2 regions of the Oceanicaulis sp. UBA6590 genome follow, and region 1 is predicted to be linked to the other one. Evidence: predicted binding sites of a transcription regulator. Region 1 holds the regulator's gene; the other holds the start of a gene.

The links. Region 1 encodes LexA, which represses DNA repair genes until DNA is damaged. Its sites were predicted from a motif close to ATGTTCCNCTTGTGTTCC; they were not measured.
Region 2: the regulator LexA is predicted to act here: its motif matches at 2,345-2,362, upstream of gcvT (glycine cleavage system aminomethyltransferase GcvT).

Annotation. Positions count from the first base shown of each region.
Region 1 covers NZ_DJIQ01000027.1:31,123-46,138, reverse strand. Annotated here, with positions in the region: gene B2Z70_RS06085 (ComEC/Rec2 family competence protein) at 1-763, shown strand, start outside; gene B2Z70_RS06080 (2-hydroxychromene-2-carboxylate isomerase) at 767-1,441, opposite strand; gene lexA (transcriptional repressor LexA) at 1,496-2,179, opposite strand; gene trpC (indole-3-glycerol phosphate synthase TrpC) at 2,259-3,053, opposite strand; gene trpD (anthranilate phosphoribosyltransferase) at 3,074-4,090, opposite strand; gene B2Z70_RS06060 (anthranilate synthase component II) at 4,087-4,674, opposite strand; gene B2Z70_RS06055 (divergent polysaccharide deacetylase family protein) at 4,763-5,731, shown strand; gene trpE (anthranilate synthase component I) at 5,728-7,230, opposite strand; gene B2Z70_RS06045 (peptidylprolyl isomerase) at 7,241-9,148, opposite strand; gene tpiA (triose-phosphate isomerase) at 9,311-10,048, shown strand; gene B2Z70_RS06035 (response regulator) at 10,123-11,127, shown strand; gene secG (preprotein translocase subunit SecG) at 11,180-11,596, shown strand; gene B2Z70_RS06025 (MAPEG family protein) at 11,616-12,050, shown strand; gene pyrG (CTP synthase) at 12,122-13,750, shown strand; gene rpmF (50S ribosomal protein L32) at 13,862-14,044, shown strand; gene eno (phosphopyruvate hydratase) at 14,215-15,016, shown strand, end outside.
Region 2 covers NZ_DJIQ01000067.1:73,081-88,096, reverse strand. Annotated here, with positions in the region: partial or broken gene gcvPA (aminomethyl-transferring glycine dehydrogenase subunit GcvPA) at 1-581, opposite strand, end outside; gene gcvH (glycine cleavage system protein GcvH) at 677-1,042, opposite strand; gene gcvT (glycine cleavage system aminomethyltransferase GcvT) at 1,076-2,170, opposite strand; glycine riboswitch at 2,347-2,437, opposite strand; gene B2Z70_RS14525 (hypothetical protein) at 2,599-2,991, opposite strand; gene B2Z70_RS14520 (hypothetical protein) at 3,003-3,395, opposite strand; gene argS (arginine--tRNA ligase) at 3,482-5,245, opposite strand; gene B2Z70_RS14510 (hypothetical protein) at 5,260-5,835, opposite strand; gene ispH (4-hydroxy-3-methylbut-2-enyl diphosphate reductase) at 5,983-6,927, shown strand; gene B2Z70_RS14500 (DUF1801 domain-containing protein) at 6,949-7,377, shown strand; gene rnhA (ribonuclease HI) at 7,395-7,841, shown strand; gene B2Z70_RS14490 (peroxiredoxin) at 7,890-8,372, opposite strand; gene B2Z70_RS14485 (YqgE/AlgH family protein) at 8,496-9,080, shown strand; gene B2Z70_RS14480 (hypothetical protein) at 9,173-9,328, shown strand; gene B2Z70_RS14475 (GNAT family N-acetyltransferase) at 9,344-11,077, opposite strand; gene B2Z70_RS14470 (SURF1 family protein) at 11,103-11,771, opposite strand; gene B2Z70_RS14465 (DUF983 domain-containing protein) at 11,815-12,240, opposite strand; gene B2Z70_RS14460 (cytochrome c oxidase subunit 3) at 12,240-13,145, opposite strand; gene B2Z70_RS14455 (cytochrome c oxidase assembly protein) at 13,235-13,819, opposite strand; gene B2Z70_RS14450 (cytochrome c oxidase system small membrane protein) at 13,826-14,026, opposite strand; gene cyoE (heme o synthase) at 14,023-15,016, opposite strand, start outside.

The sequences.
Region 1 (15,016 bases):
CGCCAATCTGCTGGCCATGCCGGTTTTCACCTTCTGGGTCATGCCCGCTGGCGGCGCGGCGCTTGTCTTCTCGCCTCTGGGACTGGAGCGGCCCTTTCTCTGGCTCATGGATCAGGGGCTGAGGCGGGTGCTCGACATCGCCTACTGGGCGTCATCTCTGGACGGCGCCGTGGTGGGGGCGAACGCTGCGGACCCGGCGCTGGTGGCGCTCTACGGGCTGGGCTTTGCGTGTCTGGTGATCGGGCTCGGATGGATGCGGGTGACCGGAGGCGCGCTGATTGCGATCGCGATCGGCCTGTTCATGGTCCAGACCCCGCCCCAGATGATGATCACCGATGGCGGCGTGGTGCTGGCGCGTTTTGAAGGCGGGGGCGAGGAGTTCGCGGTCTCGGACCGAAGGCGCGGTCGCTTTGATGCGCGCGTCTTCCTGCAGCGCGCAGGCGTCAGCAGCACACCCGAACGCGCGGCGCTCCGCTGTGACACTCTGGGCTGTACCGGTCGAACGGCCGAGGGATTGCTGCTGGCTGTCACAGGATCTGCGGAATCACTGGAGTCGGATTGTGCCTACGCGGATCTGATCGTGTTTGACGGCGAGGTCTCCGCGTGGCGCAAGCGAAGATGCCGGGCGCTGGTGCTGGATGACGCCGCCCGCGCCGAATTGGGCGGAATGGAGTTCTGGGTTCAGGACGGGCAGGTCGTGCGCATGCGCAGCGCTCAGGCGATGCGGCGGGAACGCTTGTGGGGGAGAGGTTCTGAAACCTGATCGCTAGAGCGCTTGCAGGCCGCGTTGCTCCATGCGCCAGAGCAGGGCGTCAACCCGGTCCTGGCCAAAGAAGGGTTCGCCCTCAAAGACCATCAAAGGCACGCCCCAATGGCCGGCGGCGTCCTGGTTGGCTTCATTCTCGATGATCTGCCTGTCGATGCGGTCAGACTGCGCATCGGATTCGGCATTGAGCCAGTCCGCATCCAGTCCGGCCGTGCTGGCGGCGTCATCCAGGGCGCCGTCATCGGTCCAGGGGGTGTTGAACCCGGCGCTGGTTCCGCCCCAGATCCGGCGGCTGGCGGCGGCGATATAGGCGAGCCCATCGCCGGCTTCAGCGGCGAGAACGCCCAGACGATTGAGATAGGCGATACGCGGCTGATCGGCCGCGATCTTCAGGGTCGCGAGATCCTGAACAATGGGATCGGGTGAGGGCGCAGAGATGGGCAGCCCCAGACGCTCCGCCTCGCGCGCCACGTCGATGAGGACATAATGGATCCACCGCGGATCGCGCTCTTCAAAGAAGTGCGGACTCCTGACGGCCAACGGACGAACGATGCGGACATCCACCGTGAAGGCGTACCGCTCCCGCAGCTCAAGAAGTCGTTGCGCGGCGATATAGCTGTAGGGGCTTCGGAAGGACCAGTAGAGGTCAAGGCTGAGCGGTGCGGCGTCGGTCATGAGTCTGGCGTCCTCAAAAGGGTGCGCCAGACTATCCTCGCTCGATCAGCGCGCCTAGTGATAGCGGCGGATGAGGCCCACGAGACGCCCCTGAACCTTCACCTCGTTCGGGCCGAAGATACGGGTCTCATAGGCGGGGTTCGCCGCTTCGAGCGCAATCGAGCCGCCCTTCTTGCGCAGCTTCTTCAATGTGGCTTCCTCGTCATGGACGAGGGCGACCACGATGTCGCCGGTATTGGCGGTGTCGCCGCGCTTGATGATCACAAGGTCGCCATCCAGGATTCCGGCCTCGATCATGGAATCGCCGTGCACTTCCAGCGCGAAGTGCTCGCCGCCCGAAATCATCTCGGCGGGAACGGGCAGGCGATCGGTTTCATGCTGGATCGCCTCGATGGGCACGCCCGCAGCGATCCGGCCGAGAACCGGCACTTCCACGCCATGGCTGCGCTCGTCAGAGGCGCTGGATCCGAAGTCCGCGCTGACGACGTTGGTCTTCAAGGGGGCGGGCGAATTGCCGGACCCGCCCTGGGGCAGCTTGAGCACTTCCAGCGCGCGGGCGCGATGAGCGAGGCGGCGGATGAAGCCGCGTTCCTCGAGCGCCGAGACCAGACGGTGAACGCCGGATTTGGAGGCGAGGTTCAGCGCCTCCTTCATTTCATCAAAGGAAGGCGATACGCCGTCTTCGGACAGACGCTTGTTGATGTAGAGCAAAAGCTCGTGCTGCTTTTTGGTCAGCATGATCGCCTCTTGGAACAAAATAGAAACTCTAGAAGTGTTCTATGCATGTTCCATCTTAACGTCAAGTGAAGGCCCAGCGTCAGGCGCGCCCCATGAGGGTGCGCGTCGCCAACGTCACATCCTCCTGCCGCATCAGGCTTTCGCCCACCAGCAGAGCCTTGGCGCCAGCCTCCTGCAAACGCACCGCGTCGTCACGGATGAAAATGCCGCTTTCGGCCACCAGAACGCGATCATCGCCCACAATGGGAGCAAGGGTTTCAAAGGTTTCCAGGCTGGTTTCAAAGGTGCGAAGATTGCGGTTGTTCACCCCCACGAGCGGGCTCGGCAGGGCGAGGGCGCGCTTCATTTCGTCCGCGTCGTGCACCTCGACGAGGGCATCCATGCCCCATTTGAACGCTTCCTCGATCAGGTCCGCGGCGAGGGAATCATCCACGCTCGCGAGAATCACCAGAATGCAGTCCGCACCCAGCGCCCGTGATTCGGCCACTTGCCACCGATCATAGAGAAAGTCCTTGCGCAGGACGGGCAGGTCGACCGCCGCGCGGGCGGCGATGAGATAATCGTCATGGCCCTGAAAGCTCGGCGCGTCGGTCAGCACGGACAGGCAGCTTGCGCCGCCGTCCTCATAGGCCTTGGCGAGTACCGGCGGATTGAAGTCCGCCCGGATCAGGCCTTTCGAGGGGCTGGCTTTCTTCACTTCCGCGATCAGGCCCAGACCGTTCGCGTTCGCATCGCGTTCCAGCGCCGCCTTGAAGCCGCGGACTGGGCTGGCGTCCTGCGCCCGCTCGCACACCGCTTCATAAGAGAGGCGGGCTTTGCGCTCGGCGACATCGGCGCGCTTGTAGGCTTCGATACGGGTGAGGACATCGCTCATGGGAGACTCTTCAGGCTGGGTCAGGCGTTGCTGGCGCGAACAAGCGCGTCGAGAGCGGATTGCGCGCGGCCCTCATCAATAGCGCTGGCGGCGAGCGCCGCGCCGGATTTCAGATCATCGGCGAGCCCCGCGAGTTTCAGCGCCGCCGCAGCGTTCAGAAGCACGATATCGCGATAGGGGCCTTTTGCGCCCTTGAGCAGATCGCGGATCGCCTGGGCGTTCTCTTCAGGCTCACCCCCCTTGAGATCTTCAAGACCTGCGCGGGGCAGACCGGCGTCTTCGGGTATGGTCTCGTATTCGCGGATGGCGCCATCGGGGAAGAGCTCTGCCACATGGCTGACGCCCGTGGTGGTGATCTCATCCAGCCCGTCCTCGCCGTGCACGATCATGGCCGCTTCCGCGCCGAGCCCCCGCAGGGCTTCAGCCATGGGAACCAGCCATTTGCGATCAAACACGCCCAGCAGCTGACGTTTTGCACCCGCCGGATTGGAGAGCGGACCGAGCAGGTTGAAGATCGTGCGCACGCCCAGGATCTTGCGCGCCGGCCCCACATGGCGCACCGCGCCGTGATGGGCCTGCGCGAAGAGAAAGCCCACCCGGGCTTCAGACAAGGCCGCTTCCACCTGCGCCGGGCTGGCGAACAGGTTCACGCCCAGACTTTCGAGCACTTCAGCGGAGCCGGATTTGGAGGAGGCGGCCTTGTTGCCATGCTTGGCGACAACCGCGCCTGCGCCCGCAGCGACCAGAGCGGCGGCGGTCGAGATGTTCCACGTGCCCCGCGCATCCCCGCCCGTGCCGCAGGTGTCTATGGCGGTTGCGGGCGCCTTTACGGGCGTCATGCGAGCGCGCATCGCCTTTGCGCCGATCATCAGGGCTTGCGGGCTTTCTCCAAGCGCGGTCAGCGCCAGCAGGAAGCCGCCAATCTCGACCGGATCAGCCTGACCTTCCATCAGGGCGTCAAACGCAGCCTCAAGCGCAGGCGCCTCCGGCTCCTGTCCCTGAGCGAGGGCGTGAATGGCGGGACGCATGCGGCTCATGCCGCCTGCTCCGACGCCATACCCGCCAGACGCAGGAAATTGCCGATCAGGGCATGGCCGTGTTCAGAGGCGATGGATTCGGGGTGGAACTGCACGCCATGAATGGGACGGGTCTTGTGCATCAGTCCCATGATCTCGCCATCGGCTGTATGGGCGTTGGCGACAAGCTCGGTGCCGTCGGGCAGATCAACGGCGAGCGAATGATAGCGCGTGGCGTTATAGGGCGAGGGCAGGCCCTCGAACACGCCGGTGCCGTCATGTTCGATCGGGCTGGTCTTGCCATGCATGATGGCCTTGGCTTGAACCACCTTGCCGCCAAACACCTGACCAATGGACTGGAACCCCAGGCAGACGCCGAAGATCGGCAGGTCTTTCGGGGCCGTCTTGATCAGGTCCAGACAGATGCCCGCCCGATCCGGATCACACGGGCCGGGGCTGATCAGAATGCCCTTGGGATCAAGCGCCAGCGCTTCGGCGGCGCTCATGGCGTCATTGCGGATGACGCGCGTCGGCGCCCCCAGCTCCTGGACATAGTGGACCAGGTTGAAGGTGAAGCTGTCATAATTGTCGATGATCAACAGCATGGGCGGCTCGCGCATCGGTGAAATGAGCTGTGGAACTTAAGCAAGCCCGTGCGCGCCGCCAACCGCGACTCGCTGTAAATACGCTTTGATGATGCGAACTGCTTCATATGCGCCGCACCTGGGTTCGGCTCTGGCCGCTGGCTTCATGCTGGTCGCAGCGCTCGCCTATAATCTGGGCGCGCAGTCAGGTGAGCCTGAAGCGGTCGCGTCCGAGATCGGCGTGGCGTCTGAAACCGGATCGGCATTCTGGCCCGGCGTTATCCGTGTCGAGGCGACGCAGCGGATTGAAGCGGAGGTTTCGCTTCGCGGGGAAGAACCCATCCCGGTCATCGAGTCTCCGACCCCTGTCGCAGCGCCGATGCTGACCCCGCGTCGTCCGCAACTGGCGATCATCATGGATGATGTGGGGCTGGATGTGGCGGCGGCTGAGCAATTGCTGGCGCTGGACGCACCGCTGACCCTCTCGATCCTGCCCTATGCGGAGGCCGCGCCCGTGATCGCCCGCCGAGCGGCGGATGCGGGGCGTGAAGTCTTCGTGCATCTGCCCATGGAGCCGGTTGGCGTGGAGGATCCGGGTCCGTACGCGCTGACGGAATTCCAGAGTGCGGACGAAATGTCCTCTCGCATACGCTGGGCCTTCTCGCGCGTGCCGGGAGCGACAGGCTTCAACAACCATATGGGCAGCCGTCTGACATCGGACCGCCGCGCCATGGACGCTTTGTTCACAGCGGGGGCATTTCCCTCACAGCTGATCTTTGTGGATTCCCTGACCCATCCCCGCTCGCAGGCGGCGCGCTCTGCCCGGGCTGCGGGCCTCAACGCGCTGACGCGGGATGTGTTTCTGGATCATGCGCCTGATGAAGCCTCGGTCAGCGCCCAGCTCAATCTTGCACTCGCTCTCGCGCTTCAGAACGGTCAGGCGATCGCCATTGGCCATCCAAGGCCGCAGACCCTGGCCGTGCTCGCCGACCTGACGCGTCGCGCCGAGGCGGTCGGTGTGGAGCTCGTGACCGTCCAGGCGCTGAGCGCGACCGCGTCTTCCGAAATCGAGAGCTAGACGAAACGCCAGGCTTCGGATGCGGCCCGGAACAGGGCGCGGGCCTTGTTGACCGTTTCCTGATGCTCGGACTCTGGATCGGAATCGAGCACGACCCCTGCGCCAGCCTGAACATGCATGCGCCCGTCCTTGACGATGGCGGTGCGCAAGGCGATGGCCATGTCCATATCCCCATTGGCGCCGAAATAACCCACAGCGCCCGCATAGATGCCGCGGCGATGGGGTTCGAGCTCGTCGATGATCTCCATGGCGCGCACCTTGGGGGCGCCCGACACCGTGCCTGCCGGGAAACCGGCCATCAGGGCGGAAATGGCGTCTTCGCCCTCGCCAAGCTCGCCTTCCACATTGGAGACAATGTGCATGACATGGCTGTAGCGCTCGATGATCTCGCGCTCCGTCACTCGGACCGTGCCCGCCTTGGCGACCCGGCCCACATCATTGCGCCCGAGATCGAGCAGCATCAGGTGCTCGGCGCGTTCCTTGGGATCGGCGCGCAGATCGGCCTCATGGGCCTGATCGGCTTCTTCCGAATTGCCGCGTGGACGCGTGCCTGCAATGGGGCGGACGGTGACGGTGTCGCCGCGCAGCCGCACCAGGATTTCCGGGCTCGAGCCGACAATGGCGAAGCCGGGCAGGTTGAAGAAGTAGAGGAAAGGCGAGGGGTTGGTGCGCCGCAGGGACCGGTAGAGTGACAGCGGCGTCGCCGTGTAGGGCGCGGAGAAGCGCTGGCTGGGCACGACCTGGAAAATGTCGCCTGCGCGGATGTAGTCCTTCGCCGTCTCGACATTCTGACGGTATTGCGCCGGCTCCATATTGCTGACGGGCTCTTCCAGCGTCCAGGGCGCGGCGGAACCCGCGATCGGCGCCGGCGCGTCCAGTCGTGCGAAGACCGCTTCGATCCTGCGGCGCGCAGCATCGACCTGCAGTTCGGCTTCCATGCCCGGCTTGGGACGCACTGGCGCGGCGACAAGGATTTCCTGACGCAGGGCGTCAAACACCACCATGACGCGCGGACGCAGCAGCTGTCCCTCAGGCAGGTCCAGCGGATCCGGTCCGGCATGGTTGGGCAGACGCTCGACCTGACGGATCGTGTCATAGCCGAGATAGCCAAAGAGACCCGCCGCGATCGGCGGCAGGCCGGAGGGCAGGGTGAGGCGGCTCTCGTCAATCAGTTTGCGCAGCGATTGCAAGGGCTTGTCTGCGCTGGGCTCGAATGCGCCCGGCGCAACGCCGGGGGCGGGCGCGGTGGCGATCTCGGCCACATCGCCCCGGCAACGCCAGATGAGGTCCGGATCAAGCCCGATGGCGGAGTACCGCCCCCGGAAAGCGCCGCCCTCGACGCTTTCCAGCAGGAAGGTGTTGGTGTTGTGCGACGCCAGTTTGAGATAGGCGGAAACGGGCGTTTCCAGATCATCCACGCGCGTCGCGGTCAGAAGGGCGGTCTGCCCGCGCGCGCACAGCTCTGTCGCCGTCTCGAGATCCGGGGCGAAAGCGGTCATGACGCGCCTGTTATTGTGCGGTGGTGCGTCCCAGAGCCTGATCGATCAGGTCCTGGTTCTGACGCACATCGTAGGCGTTGATCAGCGCATTGGTGACGATCTGGGTCGCATCATCGCGCAGTTCGCCCGTCATCTCGTTGCGCTGGGCCTGGGTCACCGCGCCGCCCTCGGCTGCAATCACCTCATCCACGAGCACCAGGGCGCGGGTGGTCTGGTTGTCAGCGCGGGAAACAAAGCGTCCGCCTTCGGGTTGACGGAAGGCCTGAGCGACAAGCTGGGCGTTGAACGGGCCCGCGGTTTCTTCCCGCCCGAGCACAGCCGATTCAACCCGTGCGCCAGCGCCTAGGGATGCTGCAATGGCGTCAAGGGTTTCACCGGCGTCGAGCCGGGCCTGCACGTCGTCGACCACCTCCTGAAGGCGGTTGTCGGTTTCCCGCATGACCCAGAAACGCGTAGCGTCTTCACGCACTTCGTCCAGCTCGTAGAGACGGGCGGGTTCAATCTCGTCCACGCGGACCACGAAATACCCGCCATCCTCGCCATAGCCTTCAAGATCCGTCGCAAAACCCTGCTGGGCCGCGAAAGCGGCGGACAGGATGTCCGGGTTCTGTAGCAGGGTCAGGGCCGGCTCGCGGTCGGGCGAATACCCGTTTGCGCCGACAAAATCGATGCGCTCGGCGAACAGTCCCGCCTCGCGCGCAGCCTCTTCCAGCGTCGCGCCATTGCCGCGCGCTTCCTCGAAGACTCCCAGCGCGTCCAGCATCATGCCTTCTGCGGTGTCGCGCGCCAGTTCCGTGCGAAGCTCGCTCTCAACGGCGGCGAAATCGGGCGTGTCGGGATCATTGGCGGCGTCAATGCGCAGCACGCGCCAGCCCAGCTGACTCTCCACGGCCGCCAGCTCACCCGCCTGCATCTGGAAGGCGCGTTCGGCGATCTGGGCGTCCGGGACCTGATAGGCTTCCACATCCGCCAGAGCGACTTCGTCTCCAAGGCCGAGCTCGGCGACGACAGAGGCGACGGACTCGCCGGCGCCCAGACGCGCGGCGGCGGTTTCCGCGGTTTGCTGATCCGGGGCGGGCCATTGGGTCAGGGAGCGCGTCGCCGGATCGGCCAGCTCGCCGTTTTCAAGGCGATAGTCATAGAGCGCCTGCAGGTCTTCCTCGCTCACCTCAACATCCCGCAGCAGATCTGTCGGGGTGATGCGGACCAGGGTCAGCCGACGTTGCTCGGCGCGTTCGAAAATGCGGGCGTTCTCGCCGATGAAGGCGGTCAGGGTCTCATCATCCGGGGCTTCAGGCGTTTCAACCAGAACAGGACGCAGGAAAAGCGCGCGCAGGCTGCGGCGTTCATTCTCGTAAGCCGCCCGGATTTCGGCGTAGATGTCCGGCGCGCGGACGCCGCCCAGCGCAGCAGCGACAAACTGGGCGCGGCGCAGTTCGCTGGTGATGTCGGATTCAAACTGACGCTCGGCCATGGAGCCGCGATAGCCGTTTTCGCGCAGGATGGAGGCGTAGGTGCCCGGATCGAACTGATTGGTGAACGGGTTCTGGAAGGCCGGGATCGACCGCAGGGTTTCAAACAGCGTGTCGTCAGAGATCGTCAGGCCCATCTGATCCGCCTTGGCGTCCACCGCGGTCTCGGCGATGAGGCGGCGCACCACAGAATCACCCAGGCCCATCTGGTCCGCCTGCTCACGCGTGATCTGGGGATTGTCGCGCTGGATCTGGAAGAGCTGGCGCTCATAATTGCGCTGCACCTCGGATGCGCTGACGGTCTGGGGACCGACGACGAGCGCAGACGTGCCGCCGCCGCTGAAAATGTCGCTGACGCCCCACAGCGCGAATGCGGCGATGAGAAGCGCGATGATCATGCCGCCGATAATGGGCGAACGGGCGAGCGAGCGGATAAGCGAAAGCATGGAGCGTTCCAGATCAGGCCTAGGGGCGGGTGGGTATGCGGCGGGACCGTAGCCGGGCGGGGCTTGTGCGGCAAGCAGGCCAGTGCGTTGCAGCCGGGTTCTTGCACTGCTATCCCAGCGCGCCGCTTCTTCTAAGCGGCCAAACAAGAACGCAGGACGGGGATGGCGACGATGCGGCGCAAGCTGGTGGCGGGCAACTGGAAGATGAACGGGCTCTTGGCTGACCGGGCGTTCCTGACCGAACTTTCCGCTGCGCTGTCGCAGACTCCAGACGCGGATATCCTTTTATGTCCGCCCGCAACCCTGATCCTGGCCATGGCGCAGACCAAGCCCGAATGGCTGATGCTGGGCGGGCAGGACTGCGCCATGACGCAATCGGGCGCGCATACCGGAGATGTCAGCGCGCGGATGCTGGCGGATCTGGGCTGCAGCCATGTCATTGTCGGGCATAGCGAACGTCGCGCCGATCATGGCGAGGACAATGCGATTGTGCGCGCAAAGGCGAAAGCGGCGCTGGAGGCGGGGCTCACGCCCATACTCTGTGTCGGGGAAACGCTCGAGCAACGCGAATCGGGAGACGCTGAAGCGGTCGTCATCACCCAGATGCGCGCCAGCCTTCCCGAGTGCGCCGCAGACCAGATCGTCATCGCCTATGAACCGGTCTGGGCGATCGGCACCGGGCGCACCGCCAGTCCTGAGGACGCCCAGGCCATGCACGCCGCCTTGCGCGCGGCCTGGCCGGGTTCTGATGGCGACGCGCTGCGCATTCTCTATGGCGGTTCCATGAACCCTGCGAATGCAGACGCGCTGTTGTCGCAATCTGATATTGATGGCGGCCTCATAGGCGGCGCCAGCTTAAAGCCCGAACAGTTCGCCTCAATAATCCGTACGCTCCGGTAAGGCGTTCTTCAGAGTTTTTATTTAGTCTCCCCGGTTGAATAAGGAATTGGCCTGATCAACAGGCGGGGTGGTGCATGAGCGAAATCGATTACAGCCGCGCGAGCGTGGCGCTCTACGATCCGGTGTCCGTCAACCAGCGCACAACGCGATATTCTCTCCACGAGATTGGTTTTCGCGACATTTTCCAGCTCAACACCCTGTCAGAGCTGCGCCGGATCGTGCAGGACGACGCGCCGCATCTGATCATTGCGGAAACCGCGGATCATGAGGCGGAAGTGTTCAGGCTCGTGCGTGCGATCCGCTCGGGCGAACTGTCCAACAATCCGTTTGTCGCGCTCTTGCTGACATCCTGGCGTCGCGACGCCGATCTGGTGCGCAACGCCATTGGCTGCGGCGCGGATGATCTACTGATCCGGCCGCTCTCCAACAGCTTTGTCGAAGACCGCATTCGCACCCTGATCCGGGCCCGCAAGCCGTTCATCGTGACCAGTGACTATATTGGCCCGGACCGTCGTCGCGACAAGGAACGCGGCGCGGGCGCCGTGAAGCCGATCGAGGCGCCCAACGTGCTCAAGGCGGTCGTCACCAACGACATCGAGGCGCTGCAGAAAGCTCATGCCTGGATCGATGAGGCTCAGCGCACGGTTGAGGGCGAACGCCTGCGCCGCCTGTGCATGCGCATCATTGTGGGCGCGGAAGCGGGCATGCGGGAGATGAAGGTCGGCCGCCAGCCGGCGATCGATCTGTCGGAGTTCGAAAACAGCGCGCGCGAGCTTCGGGCTCGCATGGCGAAGTTCCGCTCCAGCGAAGCCTCCCGTGTCGCCAAGGCCTTGGTCGACGTCTCTCAGGAATTGCGTGAACAGGCCGGCCTTACCCACGCCAACCTCTCGCTGGCCAAGGAGCTCTCCATGGCCGCCTATGTCGCCTATGCCGGAGATGACGGTATGGAGCGCTCCCAGGAAGAGATGGCCAAAGCGGCTGAAGCGCTCCAGAGGCGCATGGCGGCGGCGTCCAAGCGCAAGATACAGGTGGAAGGTGGCGCTCCGCCTGAAGCTGAGCTAAAACGCGCGGCCAACTAGTCCGTCGCGGTCCTCGCGCGGACGAACTCTGTTTATTCGGAAACGCCGCGCAATGACTGCTGTCCTTCTGATCATCCACGTTCTTATCGCCGCCGCGCTGACCGGCGTCATCCTGATGCAACGCTCTGAGGGCGGCGCTCTGGGCATTGGCGGCGGTGGTCCCGGCGGCATGATGAGCGGCCGCGGCGCGGCCAACCTGCTGACGCGCGTCACCATGATCCTGGGCGCGCTGTTCATCGGCAACTCCATCCTGCTCGCCATCATTTCGGGCGTCACCACGTCCTCCGGTTCGGTCCTGGACCGCGTCGGCGAGACCCAGACCAATTCCGATCTGCCCTTTGGCGATCTGGAAGGGCTTGAAACCGATGTGCCTGCGCCGACTGATGAAGCGCCTGCCGACCCTGCACCGGCTTCCGATGACGCTCCTGCGCAGGATGAGCCGGCCCAGGACCCTGATTTGCCGAACTGATAAGCGATAGGGGCGCGCGATGTTCACATTGCTCGACCCCGTGTCCGCACTGCTCTGGCCGTCAGCCGCCCATTTGGCGCTGACGGCCTTTCTGTATCTGTGGCTGACGCTTGAGCGCGCTGGCGCCGTCATGTCCCGGCGCAATCGCTATGACGATTTCACGCGGGTGGACGCCGATCAGGGGCGCGGCGCGCGCGTAGCGGCGAATCTGCGCAACCAGTTTGAAGCGCCGCCCTTCTTTCACATGCTGGTTCTGGCGCTGGTTCTCGCTGGCGAGCCTCTGTTTTTACAGCTCGTTCTGGCCTGGATCTTTGTGGCGGGGCGTCTCGCACACACGCTGGTTCAGACTATGACGGGCAATGTGGTGCTGCGCGGTGTCGTGTTCTCCATCAACTTCCTCGCGCTCTGCGCGATGTGGGTGATTTTCTTCGTCCGCATGCTCAACAGCGCTTAACCGCGATTTCCACGGTCAAGTTCAGATCGGGCGCTTTTGTCGGGGACGATTCTGCGCTAAGCAGTCCGCCCATGCCGCGATACATTTTCATAACCGGCGGCGTGGTCTCCTCCCTTGGTAAAGGCCTCGCTTCCGCCGCACTCGGCGCGCTTTTGCAAGCGCGCGGGTATAAAGTCCGTCTGCGTAAGCTCGACCCGTATCTCAATGTGGATCCGGGCACGATGTCGCCTTATCAGCATGGCGAGGTCTACGTCACCGATGACGGGGCCGAGACCGATCTCGATCTGGGCCATTACGAGCGCTTCACCGGCGTGTCCGCCCATCAGAGCGACAACATCACCACGGGCCGCATCTATTCCGAGATCATCGAGCGCGAGCGTCGCGGCGATTATCTGGGCGCGACCGTGCAGGTGATCCCGCACGTCACCGACGCCATCAAGAATTTCGTCCTGTCGGACGCCGGCGATGTGGATTTCGTCCTGTGCGAGATCGGCGGCACGGTGGGCGACATTGAAGGCCTGCCGTTCTTCGAGGCGATCCGTCAGCTTGGTCAGGAGCTGGGCCGCGACAACGCCATCTTCATCCACGTCACGCTGTTGCCTTTCATCAAGGCGGCGGGCGAGATGAAGACTAAGCCGACCCAGCACTCGGTCAAGGAATTGCGCTCCATCGGCATCCAGCCCGACATCCTGCTGTGTCGCTGCGAAATTCCGATCGACCCCAGCGACAAGCGCAAGATCGCGCTGTTCTGCAATGTGCCCGAGAACGCCGTCATCGAGGGTCGCGACGCGGCCTCGCTCTATGACGTGCCGCTCGAATATCACGGGCAGGGGCTCGACAAGGTCGTGCTCGAGCGCTTCCGCATGGAAGACGCGCCCGAGCCGGACCTGACTATCTGGAACGGCATTTCCGAGGCCGTGAACAATCCCGATGGCGAAGTCACCATTGCGGTCGTGGGCAAGTACACGGTTCTGGTGGACGCCTACAAATCGCTTCTGGAAGCCCTCAACCATGGCGGCATCGCCAATCGGGTGAAAGTGAAGGTGAAATGGCTCGACGCCAGCCAGTTCGAGAATGCGGACAACCTCATCGAGCTTGAGGACATGCACGCCATTCTGGTGCCCGGCGGCTTTGGCGAGCGCGGCGCGGAAGGCAAGATCGCGGCGGCGCGCTTCGCCCGGGAACGCAAGATCCCGTATTTCGGCATCTGTTTCGGCATGCAGATGGCGGTCATCGAGGCGGCGCGCAATCTCGCCGGTCTTGAGGGCGCGAGCTCGTCAGAATTTGGCGAACCCAAAGTGCCGCTCGTGGGCCTTCTCACCGAATGGGTGAAGGATAACGAGACCATTCGTCGACACGCCGGCGGCGATCTGGGTGGCACCATGCGTCTGGGCGCGTTTCCGGCAGCCCTGAAAGAAGGCAGCAAGGTGCGCGAGATCTACGGCCAGGCCGCGATCCATGAGCGTCACCGTCACCGCTATGAAGTGAACATCGCCTACAAGGACGAGCTGGAAAAAGCCGGTCTGGTGTTCTCCGGCCTGTCGCCGGACGGGGTTCTGCCCGAGATCGTGGAGTATGCCGACCACCCCTGGTTCATCGGCGTTCAATACCATCCCGAGTACAAGTCCCGCCCGTTTGATCCCCATCCGCTGTTCGCAAGCTTTGTGGCGGCGGCCAAGGAACATAGTCGTCTGGTGTAACAGCCCTGTTGCATCAGGCCGCGCAAACCGGTATAGCCCGCGGCTCATTCGCGCGAAGTGTTCTTTGTGCGATCCCGAGTCATTCGCGTTTGAGAACGTAAGGAGAGACCGATGGCGGTCCCTAAGCATAAAGTCACCCGCTCCAAGCGCGGCATGCGTCGCGCGCACGACGCCATCGGCACGACGGCGTACATCGAAGACAAGGATTCCGGCGAACTGCGCCGTCCGCACCACATCGATCTGAAGACCGGCATGTACCGCGGTCGTCAGATCCTGGACGGCCAGGACGACTAAGCCGGACGCCGCGCCGCATTGGCGGCGCGCAGTCTGACAGAAAAAGCCCTGCACCAGACCCGGTGCAGGGCTTTTCGCATTTGCATGCCTCGTTTATGAAGCGCGCAGCAAAAGCACCAGAGCCGGGCAGGGGATGCGCGGCTTGATCCGATCAAAAGGACCTCCGCGCCATGACCGCCATCGTTGATATCGCCGCCCGTGAAATCCTCGACAGCCGGGGCAACCCGACCGTTGAAGTGGACGTCTTCCTGGAAGACGGCTCCATGGGCCGCGCGGCCGTGCCGTCCGGCGCCTCCACGGGCGCTCACGAAGCGGTTGAAAAGCGCGATGGCGGCGACCGTTACAAGGGCAAGGGCGTGCTTGAGGCCGTCACCGCGGTCGAGACCGAGATCTTTGAAGCCATCGCCGGGATCGATGCGCGCGAGCAGCGCACGATCGACGAGATCCTGATCGGGCTGGACGGCACCGAGAACAAGGCGCGTCTGGGCGCGAATGCGCTTCTGGGCGTGTCGCTGGCGACCGCCAAGGCCGCGGCGCTGGCCTCCGGCCTGCCGCTCTATCGCTATGTGGGCGGGGCGAACGCCCGCGTCCTGCCGGCGCCGATGATGAATATCCTCAATGGCGGCGCACACGCGGACAATCCGGTCGATTTTCAGGAATTCATGATCATGCCGACCGGCCTTGCGACCTTTTCCGAGGCGCTGCGTTGCGGCGCGGAAATCTTCCACGCCCTCAAATCCCAGCTTAAAGCGGATGGCCTGAACACCAATGTGGGCGATGAGGGCGGTTTCGCACCGGACCTTAAAAGCGCCGAGGCCTGCTTGGACGCCATCATGAAGGCGATCGAGACCGCAGGATACGAGCCGGGCTCTGACGTGACCCTGGCGCTCGACGTGGCCTCCACCGAGTTCTTCAAGGACGGCAAATACGTCATGGAAGGCGCGGGCCGCACCTGCACCTCTGATGAGTTCG
Region 2 (15,016 bases), on a different contig from region 1:
ATATCGTCCAGCCCGCCCGGCTTGGCCGCATCGTCCTTGATCTCGATATCCATGTATTTGGCCAGCGTATGCGTCGCCGCCGCGTAATGCGGATGCAGATTGCCGCTGAGAATCGCCTTCCGGCGCTTGGTGATCCGGCACGCCATCAGCACGGCTTCACCGCAAGCGGTCGAGCCGTCATACATGGAGGCGTTCGCCACCTCCATGCCGGTCAGAAGCGCGACCTGGGTCTGGAACTCGAACAGGGTCTGCAACGTGCCCTGGCTGATTTCCGGCTGATACGGCGTGTAGCTCGTCAGGTATTCCGAACGCTGGATCAGATGATCCACGCTGGAGGGAATGTGGTGCTTGTATGCGCCCGCGCCCACGAAGAACGGCGCTTCGGAGGCCGCGATGTTCTTGCGCGACATCTGCGTGAGAAGGCGCTCGACCTCCATCTCGCTCTTGTGGCGCGGCAGGTCCACCGGCCCGTCCAGTCGCGCCTTCTGCGGCACATCCTCGAACAGGGCGTCGACAGAATCCACGCCGATCTTCTCGAGCATCTCGGCCCGGTCGGCGTCGGTCAGCGGGAGATAGCGCATGGGCGATCCACCTTCCTTCAATAAGCAGGGCGGGCGGCCCCACGGGCCGCCGGTCGTGTCGCTGCATCTAGATCGACGCCGTCAGGCGTCGAGACTTACTTGGTGTGTTCGGCGTAGGCCGCGTCATCCATCATCGCGTCAAGCTGGGCCTTGTCCGACAGCTTGATCTTGACGAACCAGCCCTCGCCTTGCGGCGCTTCGTTCACGGTCGCCGGCGCATCTTCCAGAGCCGAGTTCACTTCGATGATCTCGCCGGACACAGGGGCGTAAACCTCGGACGCCGCCTTCACGCTTTCCACGACAGCCAGCTCGTCGCCCTGGGCGACCGTCTTGCCGACTTCGGGCAGCTCCACGAAGACCACATCGCCGAGCTGCTCGGCGGCGTAGGCGGTGATGCCCATGACGCCCTCTTCGCCCTCAACGCGGATCCATTCATGGTCTTTGGTAAAACGGGTGCTCATCAGACGTCTCCTCCAGAGCGGTAATGCGCGGGATCAACCGCGATAAAAACGATGCGGCGCGAAGGGCGTCTTCACCACTTCGGCCGGGCGCGCCTTGCCGCGCACCATCAAGTCAACCTGCGTGCCGGGCGTCGCCAGATCGGTGCGCACATAGCCCATGGCGATGGGCGCGCCCACGGTCGGGCCAAAGCCGCCCGAAGTGACCACGCCAACCACCTCGCCATTCACGGCGATTTCCGTGCCCTCGCGCGCCGGAGCGCGGTCTTTCAGGGCGATGCCGACGCGCTTCTTGGCGGGCTTGTCGGCGATGTCCTTGAGGATGCGCGCAGCGCCCGGGAAGTCGGCGCGCTCACGGCGGGATTTGGCCACCGCCCAGGTCAGGGCCGCCTCGATCGGGCTGGTCGCCTCGTCCATGTCATGGCCATAAAGGCACAGCCCCGCTTCCAGACGCAGGGAGTCCCGCGCGCCCAGACCGATGGGTTTCACGCGCGCATCAGAGAGAAGCTTGCGGGCGAAATCGCTGGCGTGCTCGTTGGCGACCGAGATTTCAAATCCGTCCTCGCCGGTATAGCCCGAGCGGGAGATCATCAGGCGCAGGCCGTCCACTTCGAACCAGCCCGCCTGCATGAAGACCATCTTGGCCGCGTCCGGGCAGATATCCGCCATCACCGCGCCGGCTTGAGGCCCCTGCAGCGCCAGCAGCGCGCGGCCATCAAGCTCAACGAGTTCGGCGACGCCCTTGGTCGCTTCGATGATGTAATCAAAGTCGGACCGCTTGCAGGCGGCGTTCACCACCAGGAACAGGCCCTCATCATCCGGACGGGAGACCATCAGGTCATCCTTGATCCCGCCTTCGGAATTCAGAAGCAGGGTGTATTTCTGCTCGCCGGACTGCAGCGCGGCGAGATCCGCCGTGATCAGCTTTTCCAGCGCGCTCTCATCGCCGATCAGACGCGCCTGCCCCATATGGGACACGTCGAACAGGCCCGCCGCCTCGCGGGTGTGATTATGTTCGCCCATGACGCCGTCATACTGGACAGGCATTTCATAGCCGGCGAACGGGACCATCTTGGCCCCCAGCTCGACATGGAGATCATAAAGCGGCGTGCGGTTGAGCGTTTCGGTCATGTCTGGCCTCAGCATGCGGGTTTGCGAGCGTCGCGCGGCTCATGCCGGCTCCGATTCGCCCCCGCTGTCTTGAAGACCTGAGAGATTCCCGCGCGGCGCCAGCCAGGGAGAGGCGCGCCCGCATTGCTCCTTCGGTGGGGCGCTGAGTGTTCAGCGCCCGCTTTCCAGCGTTAGGTCTTAGGCTTGCGGTCCGTTAGCCTGAGCGTTTCCGGGGCGGTTGCGCCTTCGGCGCCGGCGTCTTCGGCCGGTCTCTCCCGCAAGTGACCTGTATCTAGGCCCGCTGCAGCGCGCCTCACGGCGGGTCAGCAGCGACGCGCAAACCTAGCGTTTGCGCGGTATGAGTCAATCGCGATTGGGCGCTGCAGCATAGGCGTGACAGCCCCTGATCCCGCCCGTCAGACCCGTTGGTCCGGCGCCCCTCTGCATCCCTATCGCGTCACGGGCGGAGTCAGCTGGATGCAGGCTTGCAAGGCGGTCTGAAGGGACTGGGGAATGGCCAGCTGCTCGTCCTCAGGCAGGGCCTCGAATTCCGTCATGACCATATCACGCACGGCTTCCCAGTCCTGGATCTCACCGCGTCCCTCGATGCTGGCTTGCGAGCCCAGGGCCATCATGCGAAAGCCATCCGCGCTGACCGTTTCGCGCAGATCATCGGAAAAACACTGGCAGAAGCTTTCAAAGTCAGCCGGGGTTTGCGACGGATTGCGATCCGTTTGCTGGATGCGACAAGCCTGTTGCAGCCAGACGCCATACTGGCGCTCATCGGCTTCGTATGGTCGATCATCAGACAGCGCCAACCCCAGCGCCAATGCGATCAGCATGCCTGCCTCCCTCAGTTATGGGTTGCAGGCCCCAGCGTCACGCATTGCTGCAAGCTGGATTGAAGCCGTCCGGGAATTTCACTCTGCTCCTGCTGGGACAAGGCCGAATATTCCGCATAGGCGGTATCACGCGCCGCTTCCCAGTCAGAGATGTCCGCCCGGTCCTGGGCATGACCCTGCAGGCTCAGCGCCATGACGCGAAACGCCTCATCGGATGAGGTTTCATTGAGTCTGTCGGCGACACAGGCGCAAAACGCCTCGAATTCCGCCGGTTCATGGCCGTCGCGGCGATCCGCCTGCTGCAGGCGACAGCCCTGTTGCAGCCAGGCTGAGTATTGCTGTTCGTCCGCTTCAAAAGGCCGGTCATCAACCAGCGCCAGAGCCAGAACCATGGTCATAAACATAGGCGTCTCCCCGTCATGGAGACACTCTAGACCAGACGCCCGTCCCCGCCCTCCCCTGAACAGGGGGGCGAGGAGCAAACCCGGGCCTACATCCGTTCCGGCACGTCGATCCCGATCAGGCCCAGCACGATTTCAAGCTGGGTGAGCGTGGTCTGCGCCAGACGCAGGCGGGAGGCGCGGATGGCCTCGTCCTTTTCCGGCAGAATCGGGCACGCGGCGTAAAAGCCGGAAAAGGCCTGCGCCAGACCATAGGCATGCTCGCACAGCACATTCGGCGCGCGATCGCGTTCGGCCCGGCTCAGCGCGCCCTCAAAGGCGTCGAGACGGCGGATCAGCGCTTCTTCGGCCTTGTCCGAAATCGTCACGGCGCCTGGCGCGACGCCCTGATCGCCCGCTTTCTTCAGCAGCGATTTGATGCGCACGGCCTGGTATTGCAGATACGGACCGGTCTTGCCCTCGAAGCTGACAAAGCGATCAAGATCAAAGATATAGTTGGTGGTCCGCACATTCTGCAGGTCGGAGAACTTGATCGCGGCGTTCGCCACGGCGCGCGCCACGGTCTCGAACTCGTCCGACGTCAGCTCAGCGCCAAGGCCGGCCTCGTTCAGACGCGCCCGCGCCCGGTCCCGCGCCTCATTGATGAGATCCGCCAGACGGAAGGTGCCGCCCGCCCGAGTGCGCAGACGCTTGCCGTCAGTCCCGTTCACGGTGCCGAACTTCACATGCTCCAGCGCGCCTTCCTCAGCGAGGCCCGCCTTGTAGGCGGCGCGGAAAACCTGCTCAAAGTGATCGGACTGCCCGAGATCCACCACATAAAGGGTCAGCTCGGGATCCTGCTCGCGCTTGCGGTCGAGAATGGTCGCAAGGTCGGTGGTGGCGTACAGCGCCGAGCCCTGGCTCGAGACCAGGATCAGCGGCGCCAGCTCCTTCTTGTCGTCCTCACGGGCGACGCGAACGATCCAGGCGCCGTCGCTTTCCTCTGCGACGCCGCGATCCTTGAAGTCCCGGACCAGTTCGGGGATCAGGTCATTGACGTCGCTCTCGCCCTTCCACAGGTCGAAATGCACGCCCAGCGCGCCGAAATCCTCTTTCAGCGCCGCGATCGACACATTGATGAAATGGCGCAGCAGCGCCCGATAGCCCGCGCGCCCGGCCTGCAGCTCCGCCGTCGCCTTGCGCGAGCGGGCATTGCGCTCGGGGTCTTCCTTCGCCTTGGCGGACGCTTGCGGGTAGAGCCGCGCCAGATCCTCGATCGTGACCGGCGGCTCATCGGGATACGGGCCGGTGAAATCGGCGTCATAATAGACGAGGTCGGGCTTTTCATCTTCCAGCTCGGTGACGAGATGGCCCATCTGAAGGCCCCAATCCCCGAGGTGGATGTCAGAGGTGACGTCATGGCCGCGGAAGCGCATCAGGCGCTGCAGGCTGTCGCCGATCACGGATGAGCGCAAATGGCCCACATGCATGGGCTTGGCGACATTCGGCCCGCCGAAATCGATGATCAGGCGCTTGGGAGCGGTGCTCTTGCGACCGCCAGCGCGGTCGTCTTCAGACAGGCCGTTGGCGCGGATCGCATAGACATTGCCTGCCGGGGTGATGTTCAGGAATCCCGGCCCGGCGATCTCCACCTCAAGATGGGGGTGCAGTTCGGCAAGCCTGGCCTTCACGTCCTCGGCGACCGCGCGCGGAGCCTTCTTGGCCTGCTTGGCCGCCGCCATGGCGCCATTGCACTGATAGGGGGCGAGATCCGGACGGTCGGATTCAAAGACCGTCCCGAGATCCGCGGACAGGCCCACGGCCTCGAAGGCAGCGCCAACGGCGCTGCTGAGCTGTTCAACAATCGAAGTCATCTTGTCTCGGCGTTCTAATCGTCTTGCCCGGCCCGGACGCGGAAGCGCAGACCGCTGCGATTGAATTCAAGCTGCTCATCGGTCAGCTCGAACCCGACAATGATTTCATAGTTCGCGCCGGACGTGGTCGGCGACACGCGCGGCAGCGAGATGGAGTTGAACTCCTCGATCACTTCCACGCGGTCCTCACCCGGCTCGAAGGTGACGGTGATCGGAAAGACCTGGCGGTCAACCACCGCACGGTCTGTCCGGGTCACAGCCACGAACATGTCATAGGTTTTTGTATCGCTCTGCGCGGCCGGCCCGCGGCCAAAGGCCAGGCGCACCGCCATTTCCATGTGGATCGGGTCCGCATTCCGGCCCGAATAGCGGCAGGTGCTCGCGACATTGAGAATTTCGCCGGTGAACCCCACATTCTCGTAGACCGCGTTGTCGCCGCTGATCTCCACGAGACGGTGCGCGTCATAGAGCGCCAGGGCGTTCGGACACGGTCCCGGATTCGGATTGGCGTCCCCGAGCGTGTTCCGCACGCTGGAACAGCCAGACAGGACCAGTGCGGCGGCGAACAAGCTCAGTACGGACAGGCGCATGAAAAACCTCAAGGCATTCGGATGGCGAACCATCGCGGAGGACGGCATGCCCCCCTTCGCGGGGCGCACGGGGTCTGCTAGAGCAGTCTGTACGACGCGCGCGCGGACAGGGCAACGCCCCGCCGCCTTTCCCGGCAGAGGAAATCCATGACCGACAAACCCGTTCTGACCGTTCAGCTGGCCTCTCCCCGCGGTTTCTGCGCCGGCGTGGACCGTGCGATCCAGATCGTGGAAAAGGCGCTCGAGCGGTATGGCGCGCCGGTCTATGTGCGTCACGAGATCGTCCACAACAAGCATGTCGTGAACCGGCTCGAGGCCATGGGCGCGGTGTTCGTCAAGGAGCTCGACGAGTGTCCGGACGACCGCCCGGTGGTGTTTTCCGCCCATGGCGTGCCCCAGCGCGTGCCGGCCGAGGCCGCGCGTCGCAACATGCTCTATGTGGACGCCACCTGCCCGCTTGTGAGCAAGGTGCATGTGGAAGCCCAGCGTCACCACAAGGCGGGCCAGGAAATCCTCCTGATCGGCCATGCCGGCCATCCTGAAGTGATCGGCACCATGGGCCAGCTGCCGGACGGGGTGATGCATCTCATCGAGACGGTGGAGGACGCCGAGACCTTCGTGCCCAAGGATCCGTCCAATGTCGCCTTTGTCACCCAGACAACCCTGTCGGTGGATGACACCGCGGACATTGTCGCGGCCCTGCAGAAGCGCTTCCCGGACATTGCCGCCCCGCACAAGGAAGACATCTGCTACGCCACCACCAACCGCCAGGCGGCGGTGAAGGCCATTGGCGAAGGCGCGGATCTGGTCCTCGTGGTGGGCGCGCCCAACTCCTCCAATTCGGTTCGGCTGGTGGAAGTGGCCGAGCGCGCCGGCGCCAAGACCGCGCGCCTGGTGCAGAAGGCCGAGGAGATCGACTGGAGCTGGCTTGAGGGCGTGAAGCGCATCGGCATCTCCGCGGGCGCCAGCGCGCCCGAGGAACTGGTGGAGGGCCTCCTCTCCGCCCTCGCCCGCCGCTACACCCTTCATATCCGGGAAATTCGGGTGGCCGAGGAAAACGTGGTGTTCAAACTTCCCCGGGAAGTCGCGTAAGCTCTCCCCAGGGAGACGCTGATGACCCAGAACAAGACCCGGCCCACGCCCGAAGCCGTCACGGACTATCTTCAGACAGTCGAGCCTGCCGCCCGCCGCGAGGACGCTCTGGCGCTGGACGCCCTGTTCCGTCGCATAACCGGCTGGTCGCCCGTGATGTGGGGGCCGAGCATGATCGGCTATGGCGCATATCACTATCGCTATGAGAGCGGTCGCGAGGGCGATTTCCTCGCCACCGGATTTGCGCCCCGCAAGACCAGCCTGTCGATCTACATCATGCCCGGCTATGCCGATTACGGCCCGATCCTTGAGCGATTGGGCAAGCACAAGACGGGCAAGAGCTGTCTTTACGTGACCCGGCTGTCAGAGATCGATCTGGACGTTCTGGCCGAACTCATCCAAGCCGGGCTTGACGATCTGGGCCGCAAATGGCCGGTCCGCCCCAGCTAGACTTCAGAGAGTGCGTTTTGGCCGAGAACACCATTGTGATCCACACCGACGGCGCCTGTTCGGGCAATCCGGGGCCCGGAGGCTGGGGCGCGATCCTGCACTGGAAGGGGCATGAGAAGGAGCTCTCGGGCGCCGAGGCCGAGACCACCAATAACCGCATGGAGCTGACGGCGGCCATCGCGGCGCTCGAGGCGCTCAAGCGTCGCTCGAAAGTGCGCCTGGTCACCGACAGCACCTATGTGCGCGACGGCGTGACCAAATGGATCCATGGCTGGAAGCGCAATGGCTGGAAGACGGCCGCGAAAAAGCCGGTCAAGAATGACGATCTGTGGAAGCGGCTCGACGCCATCGCGTCAAAGCATGACGTGACCTGGGAATGGGTGAAGGGCCATGCCGGCCATCCCGAGAACGAACGCGCCGACCAGCTGGCCCGCGACGCCATCGCCACGCTCTCAAAAGGCTGAAACCCCGGCCCGGCCTGACGCCGCACCGGGGCCTCTAACAGTAAAAGCCTACAGCGCCTTGAGCATGTGCTCGGCGGAGGACACTTCGAAATTGCCCGGCTCGTCGACGAAGACGTGCTCGACCTTTTTGTCGTTGACCACCAGCGCATAGCGCTGGGAGCGCTTGCCCATGCCGAAGGCGGAGCCGTCCATCTCAAGGCCGAGGGCGGATGCAAAGTCACCATTGCCGTCCGCCAGCATCAGCACGTCATCGCCCGCGCCCTGATCCTTGCCCCAGGCGCCCATGACGAACACGTCATTGACCGAGGTGCAGGCGATCCGGTCCACGCCCTTGGCCTGCAGCTCGGCGGCCTTCTCGATGAAGCCCGGCAGGTGCTTGGCCGAACAGGTCGGGGTGTAGGCGCCCGGCACGGCGAACAGGGCCACGCGCTTGCCGCCGAACACGTCATCCGTGCTCATCGGCTGCGGGCCGTCGGCGGTCATGGTCATGAAGGTGACGTCGGGCAGCGTATCGCCGGCTTTGATGGTCATGAGGGGCTCCTGAAGCGGACTGAAAAGGATGGCACTGACTTAAGACGCGCCCTGCCCCGCGACAAGACGCCAGGGAGCCGCGAAGGACTGGACAATCTGAACGCTTGGGGAAAAGCTGTTCCCATGACGTCCGCACTCCCCCATACCCAGACCGGCTATCTGGGCGGCAAGCTGCTGATCGCCAGTCCGCTGATCGGCGACACCCGCTTTGACCGCACCGTCATCTATATGTGCGCGCATGACGCGGAGACCGCCATGGGGATCATCCTGAACCGCCCGCTGACCGGTTTGCGCCTGCCCGATCTTCTCGAACAGCTGGATGTCAGCGGCGGCGCGCAGGCGCAGGATGCGCCCGTTCTGGAAGGCGGCCCGGTGGACCGGGACCGTGGGTTCGTCCTTCACACGCTCGATGTGGATTGCGGCCCTGCGACCGAACATGTCGGCCATGATCTGGGCCTGACCGCCACCCAGGAGATCCTGATGGCGCTGGCGTCCGAGGACGCGCCGTCCCGCGCCCTGATGGCGTTGGGATATGCCGGCTGGGGTGCGGGACAACTCGAGGACGAGATCAGTCTCAACGCCTGGCTGGTCGCGGATGCGGACCATGACCTGATCTTTGACGACCAGCCCGAAGAGAAATGGGCCCGGGCGCTCAACAAGCTGGGCGTAACGCCGGAATTCCTGACCGCGGCCAGCGGCAATGCCTGAAAAACTGGTGCATGAGCCATATTCACAATTGACTTGCACCGGGAACTCGCTTGAATGGGGAAAAGTCCTTCAAGCGCATTGCCGGAAATACCATGGCTGTCCGATCAAAACGCAAGTCACAAGCGTGGCTGGTTCGCATCCGTGATTGCTCGGCCAAGGCGTTCGTCCTTGGGGTGCTGGGACTGGCCGTGATCCTGTTTCCGCTGGCGCTGACCTCGGGCTCGGTCTGGGCCCTGTGGTATTTCTAGGCGGACTCGCCGCCCCTATCCACGCTCTTGCATCTGCGCCGCCCCGAACCGGCTCGCCATGCCTTGCGTGACGGCGCGCGCGGCGTCCTGGGGGGAGAGTGCAGGCGCAAAGTGATACCCCTGCCCGTAATCGCACCCCAATTCGAGACACAGGGTTTGTGCGGCCTCGCTCTCCACGCCCTCGGCCACCACGCTCATGCCGTAACTTTCGGCGATCCTGACAACCGAAGAGATGATGGACCGGGCTGAGCCGTCGGTGAGCGCGGCGCGGATGAAATACTGGTCGAGCTTGACGACATCGAAGGCGAACCGGTCAAGCCGGGCCAGCGAGGAATAGCCCGTCCCGAAATCATCCAGCACGATGGGCACGCCCTGATCGCGGACGGCGTTCAGGGTGCGCTCGGCGGCCTCCGGGTCAACCATCACGTCGGTTTCGTTGACTTCCAGCTTGAACGCGCCGCGCGGCAGACCGCTGGCCTGCACCGCCTGCAGGAGCCGGTCGGCGAAATCCGGAGCGCTGACCTCGGTCGCTGTGGCGTTGGCGGTCACGAACAAGTCCAGAGGCCCGTTCCGCGCCGCCAGCCAGGCGGAAAGATCCTGAACCGCCATGGACCGCACGCTCTCCCCCACCGCCTCGACATAGCCATGAGCCTGGGCAAGAGGCATGAATTCATCCGCGCCCAGTACGCCCACGCCCGGACGATCCCAGCGGGCCAGGGCTTCAAATCCGGCGAGCCTCTTCGTCTTCAGATCGACGACCGGCTGATAATAGGCGCACACATCGCCCGATTTCAGCGAGTCCGCGAGCGCGGTTTCAAGATCCATGTCCGCGCGGCCGCCCGCCGAGCCGCCCGCCGGCAGCATCAGCCCGCGCCAGTGCAGGCCATCGCCCTGACCGATGAGCCGCACATAGCGCACTTCATGATCATCGCCCAGGAGCCGCAGACGCACGTCACAAGGGCCGGCGCGCTGCAGCAGGTCCAGTCGGGGCTGATCCGCCGGCGCCAGGCGTTCACGCAGATGTCTGACATCGCCTGCAGCGCCGAGCGCGCCCAGACCAAGGGCGGTCACCTCGCCCCCCAGGGTCAGATCATGATCGAGGAAATTGATCTCCACCGCCAGCGCCCCCGCCGCCGATACGGCGTCCCTGTAGGGTCGCAAGGCGGTGGGATCGGTCATCGGATCGTTCTTCAGGATGGCGAATTTGAGGTGATCCCGCCACTCGCCATGAATCTTGAGATAGGACCGCGCGACGCCTTCCGGTGTGAAGCCCACAGACAGCAACAGCCTGCGCGAGGCGTCATTATCAAGCCGCGTGGCGGCCTCGATCCGGTGCAGGCGCAGACTGCTGAAGGCATGCCCCAGCACGCGGCGCACGGCGGCGCGCGCATAGCCCTTGCGCAGATAGGGCGAGCCGATCCAGTAGCCGATATCAGCCGCCTGCAGCACGCCGCGGCGCACATTGTTGAGATTGCAGGCGCCCAGCAGTACGTCATCGGAGGCGCGGAAGATGAAGAAGGGATAGCCCGTCCCGTTCTCCACATCGCTCTGATACCGGCGCATGCGACGCTTGTAGGCGGATTTGGTCAGCTCGTCCTCGGCCCAGCTCGGCTCGAACGGCTCGGTATGCGCACGGCTGGCCGAGCGCAGCTTGGCCCAGGCTTCGTAATCATCAAGCTGGGGATGGCGCAGACGCAGCCCTTCGGACCACAGCACCGTCTCCTGCATGTCTTCGCGCCAGAGCGCCATGGGGTCGTCCTTCGCCGTCGCTTGCCTAGCCCCGCCATGTCAGGCGGCCGAACTGTATATGATACGCGAAGTAAACAGCCAGCAAAGCCAGCATCATCGCAAACCAGGTGATGGCGTAGGCCAGATGGCGCTCCGGCGGCGTCTGGGTGAGATAGGCGGGCGGGGCGCCATCGCTCAACGCCAGCCAGTACTGGTCGTTCAGACGATCCGCCTCAACGTTCAGAACCCCAGCAAAGGCTTGGGCGTCAAACGCGTAAAACTCGTTGGCGTCCGCATTGGCGGGCGGCGTGAACGGCCCCTGCCCCAGAGGCGTTTCAAACCGCAATTGCGTGAAGGCATCAGTCTCGGTCAGGGCGCCGTCATCGGCGCGCGTCGCCGTCTCAAGCCCCTCAAACCCGGTTTCCATCAGCACCAGTTGCGCGCCGTCGCACGCCCGGACCGGCCTGAACAACCGCCAGCCCGGCGCGCCCTGGGCGTTCCGCCCGGACACCCGCACCGTATCCGCTTCAGGGTCCGCCGCTGGCGGCACGACCCGGCGTCCGATTTCCGCGCGGCCCGCACACAGGCCCTGGTCCAGAGAGATCGGCTCTGCCTCGGCCGTGGCCGCATAATCGGCCAGAAGCTCGATCTTCCAGGCGCGGCGGTCCAGCTGCCAGCTGCCCAGCCAGATGAGCAGCGCCAGTGCGGGCAGCATCACAATCGTCAGAACAGGAAGCGGGCGAAAACTCGCCATCAGATCAGGCCGCGTCAGTATCGCTTGAAGAAGCCGCGCCGGGGCGGTCATCCTGCTCGCCGCCTTCCGGAGCGAGGTCGAGCTGCGCCTCATGGGCGTTGTGCTTCCACTGCAGGGCGAAGAGGGTCGCCTTGAAAGGCGGTAGGATCAGCAGGGTCAGCACAGTCGACAGCGGCAGCCAGAGCAGCATGTGCAGCCAGACCGGCGGGGAAACCGCCAGTTCCAGCGCCAGCGCTGCGGGCACCACGATGAAACCCACAATGGACATCACGAAGACGGCGGGGCCGTCGCCGGAATCCTCGCTGGAGAAATCAAGGCCGCAGACGCCGCAGGCGTCCGCGACCTTGAGATACTTGCGAAACAGAGCGCCTTTTCCGCAGCGCGGGCACCGCCCGAGAAGGCCGGCGAGAAAAGGGCTCGTTTCAGTCATTAGTGGCCGACCCCGTGCGCAGTGCCCAGACCCGCATTGCCCACATAGACAAAGACGTACAGGAACAGCCAGACCACGTCCACGAAGTGCCAGTACCAGGCGGCGGCCTCGAAGCCGAAATGCTTTTCCTTGGTCCAGTGACCCATCATCAGACGGATCAGGCAGACCGCCAGGAAGATGGTGCCGATGATGACATGGGCGCCATGGAAGCCGGTGGCCATGTAGAAGGTCGCGCCATAGAGGCTGCCCGAAATGCCGAAGGCAGCGTGGGAGTACTCATAGGCCTGCAGCGCGGTGAAGCTCACGCCCAGCAGCACGGTCAGGAGCGTGCCCAGTTTCGCGCCCTTGCGGTCGCCATGCTGCAGCGCGTGGTGCGCCCAGGTCACGGTCGTGCCCGACAGCAGCAGGATCAGGGTGTTGATCAGCGGCAGATGGAAGGGGTCAAAGGTCTGGATGCCCGGAACCCCGTTCGCCCAGCCCGAATAGTCGATGCCCAGAACGTCGCCGGTCCAGCCCGCGCCCGCACGATCGCCATGGAACAGCGCCATGTCGAAGAACATCCAGAACCAGGCGGCGAAGAACATCACCTCGGAGACGATGAACAGCAGCATGCCATAGCGCAGACCCAGATCCACGACCGGGGTGTGGTCGCCCTTCTGGCCTTCCTTGATGACATCGCCCCACCAGCCGAACATCACATAGATGATGATGGCGAAGCCGAGCAGCAGCAGGATCGGGGATCCTTGCTGCAGGAAGAAGTAGAAGATGGACTCTTCGTTGGTCGACAGGCCCTTCATGAAGACGACCGCGCCAAACGTCAGCACGAACGCGCCGAGCGAGGCGACGAACGGCCACGGGCTGGGGTCGACGAGGTGATAGTCGTGTTTAACGGCTGCGCCGGCCATGATGCTCTCCCGCCAGTATTCCCGGTCAAATAACGAGCGACTCTATAACTTCGCCCGTCCCGGTATTCAATTAATCACGCGCGTTAGCGCTACTGGGCGTCAGCATCCGATCCGGATGCCTCCGCAGTTTCATAGACCCGCTCATCACCGCTTTCCCAGAAGGTGTAGGAAAGGGTGACGGTGCGGATATCGTCCAGCCGGTCGTCTTCGTCCATAAGGGGATCTACGAAGAAGATCACCGGCATGTCCATGGATTGCCCCGGATCGAGGGTCTGCTCGGTAAAGCAGAAGCATTCCAGCTTGGAGAAATACGGCCCCATCTTGAACGGGGTCACATTATAGCTGGCGATGCCCGTCACGGGGCGGTCAGAAGTGTTGGTCGCGCGGTAGAAGGCCAGCGCCGTCTCGCCCACACGCACCTGCATTTCGGTCTGCAGCGGCTCGAACTCCCAAGGGAAGCCGCGCGAGCGCGAGGCGTCGAAACGCACCGTCACTTCGCGATCAAGCACCTGACCCGGATCGTACTGCACGAGCTGCGTCGTGCCGCCGTAGCCCGTCACCTTGCAGAACAGGTTGTAAAGCGGCACCGAGGCGTACGCCATGCCGACCATCCCCACGATCACGACGCCGCAAATCGCAAAGATCCGGGTATTCTTGTCGAGACGGGAGAACATGATCGATCAGGCTCCTGCGTTATAATTGCTGGCGAGACGGACCATCGTGGTCACGAAGATCAGTCCCACGAACACGAACAGGCCCAGCGCGATGGCGCGGTTGCGACGCTTGCGCGCGGCCTTCTGCTCTTCGGTCAGAACCACGAACTCGGCTTCGCCCTCGGGCGCAGCGTCCGGGTTTTCGGGCCGGTTGAGATCCTCACTCATGCGCCGCCTCCCAGAAAGGCCATGACCGGTGTGTAGGCGCCCGCGCCATGCTCGACGAGCAGGGCTGCGAACAGCAAGGTCAGATGGGCGATGGAATAGGCGAACAGGTCTCGCGCCGCCTTGTCGCCGGCGCGCACGGCGTAAAGCTCGTCCTCGGCCGCATTGGCGTCGCCGGCGCGCGAGGCGAAGACCCGGATGGCCAGCAGCGCGAACAGCGCGCCGCCCAGCACCACGGCGCCCGCATACACCCAGCCGCCGAGACCGGTCACGATCGGACCGGCGGTCGCGGCGAGATACAGCGCGGTGTAGATCAGGATTTGCAGACGGGTGGATTTCGCGCCCTTGGCGACCGGCATCATCGGCACCCCGGCGGCGGAATAATCGCCCGACTTGTAGAGCGCCAGCGCCCAGGAATGGGGCGGCGTCCACAGGAAGATGATCGCGAACAGCAACACCGAATTCAGGCTGATATCGCCGGTGGCGGCGGCCCAGCCGATCATCGGCGGGAAAGCGCCCGCCGCGCCGCCAATGACGATATTTTGCGGCGTCGAGCGCTTCAGCCACATGGTGTAGATCACCGTGTAGAAGAAGATGGAGAAGGCCAGAAGGCCGGCGGCGACATAGTTGGTGGCGAGCGCCATCAACAGCACCGAGGCCAGCGCCATCACGCCGGAGAAGACATAGGCTTCATTGGCGGGCACGCGCCCGGTCGGCACCGGGCGACGGCGGGTGCGCTTCATGATGGCGTCGATATCGGCGTCATAGGCCATGTTGAACGCGCCGGCCGCGCCAGCGCCCACGGCGATGCACAGCATGGCGATGGCGGCGGTCAGGAAGTTCACGGCGACAGGCGCCGCAGCGAAACCGGCGAGCCCGGTGAACACCACCAGGGTCATGACGCGCGGCTTCATCAGCGAGACATAGTCCCGCCAGGACGCCAGCGACGCGGCGTCCGAAGGATCGCGGGGCGGCGCTGCGTCAGCAGCGCCG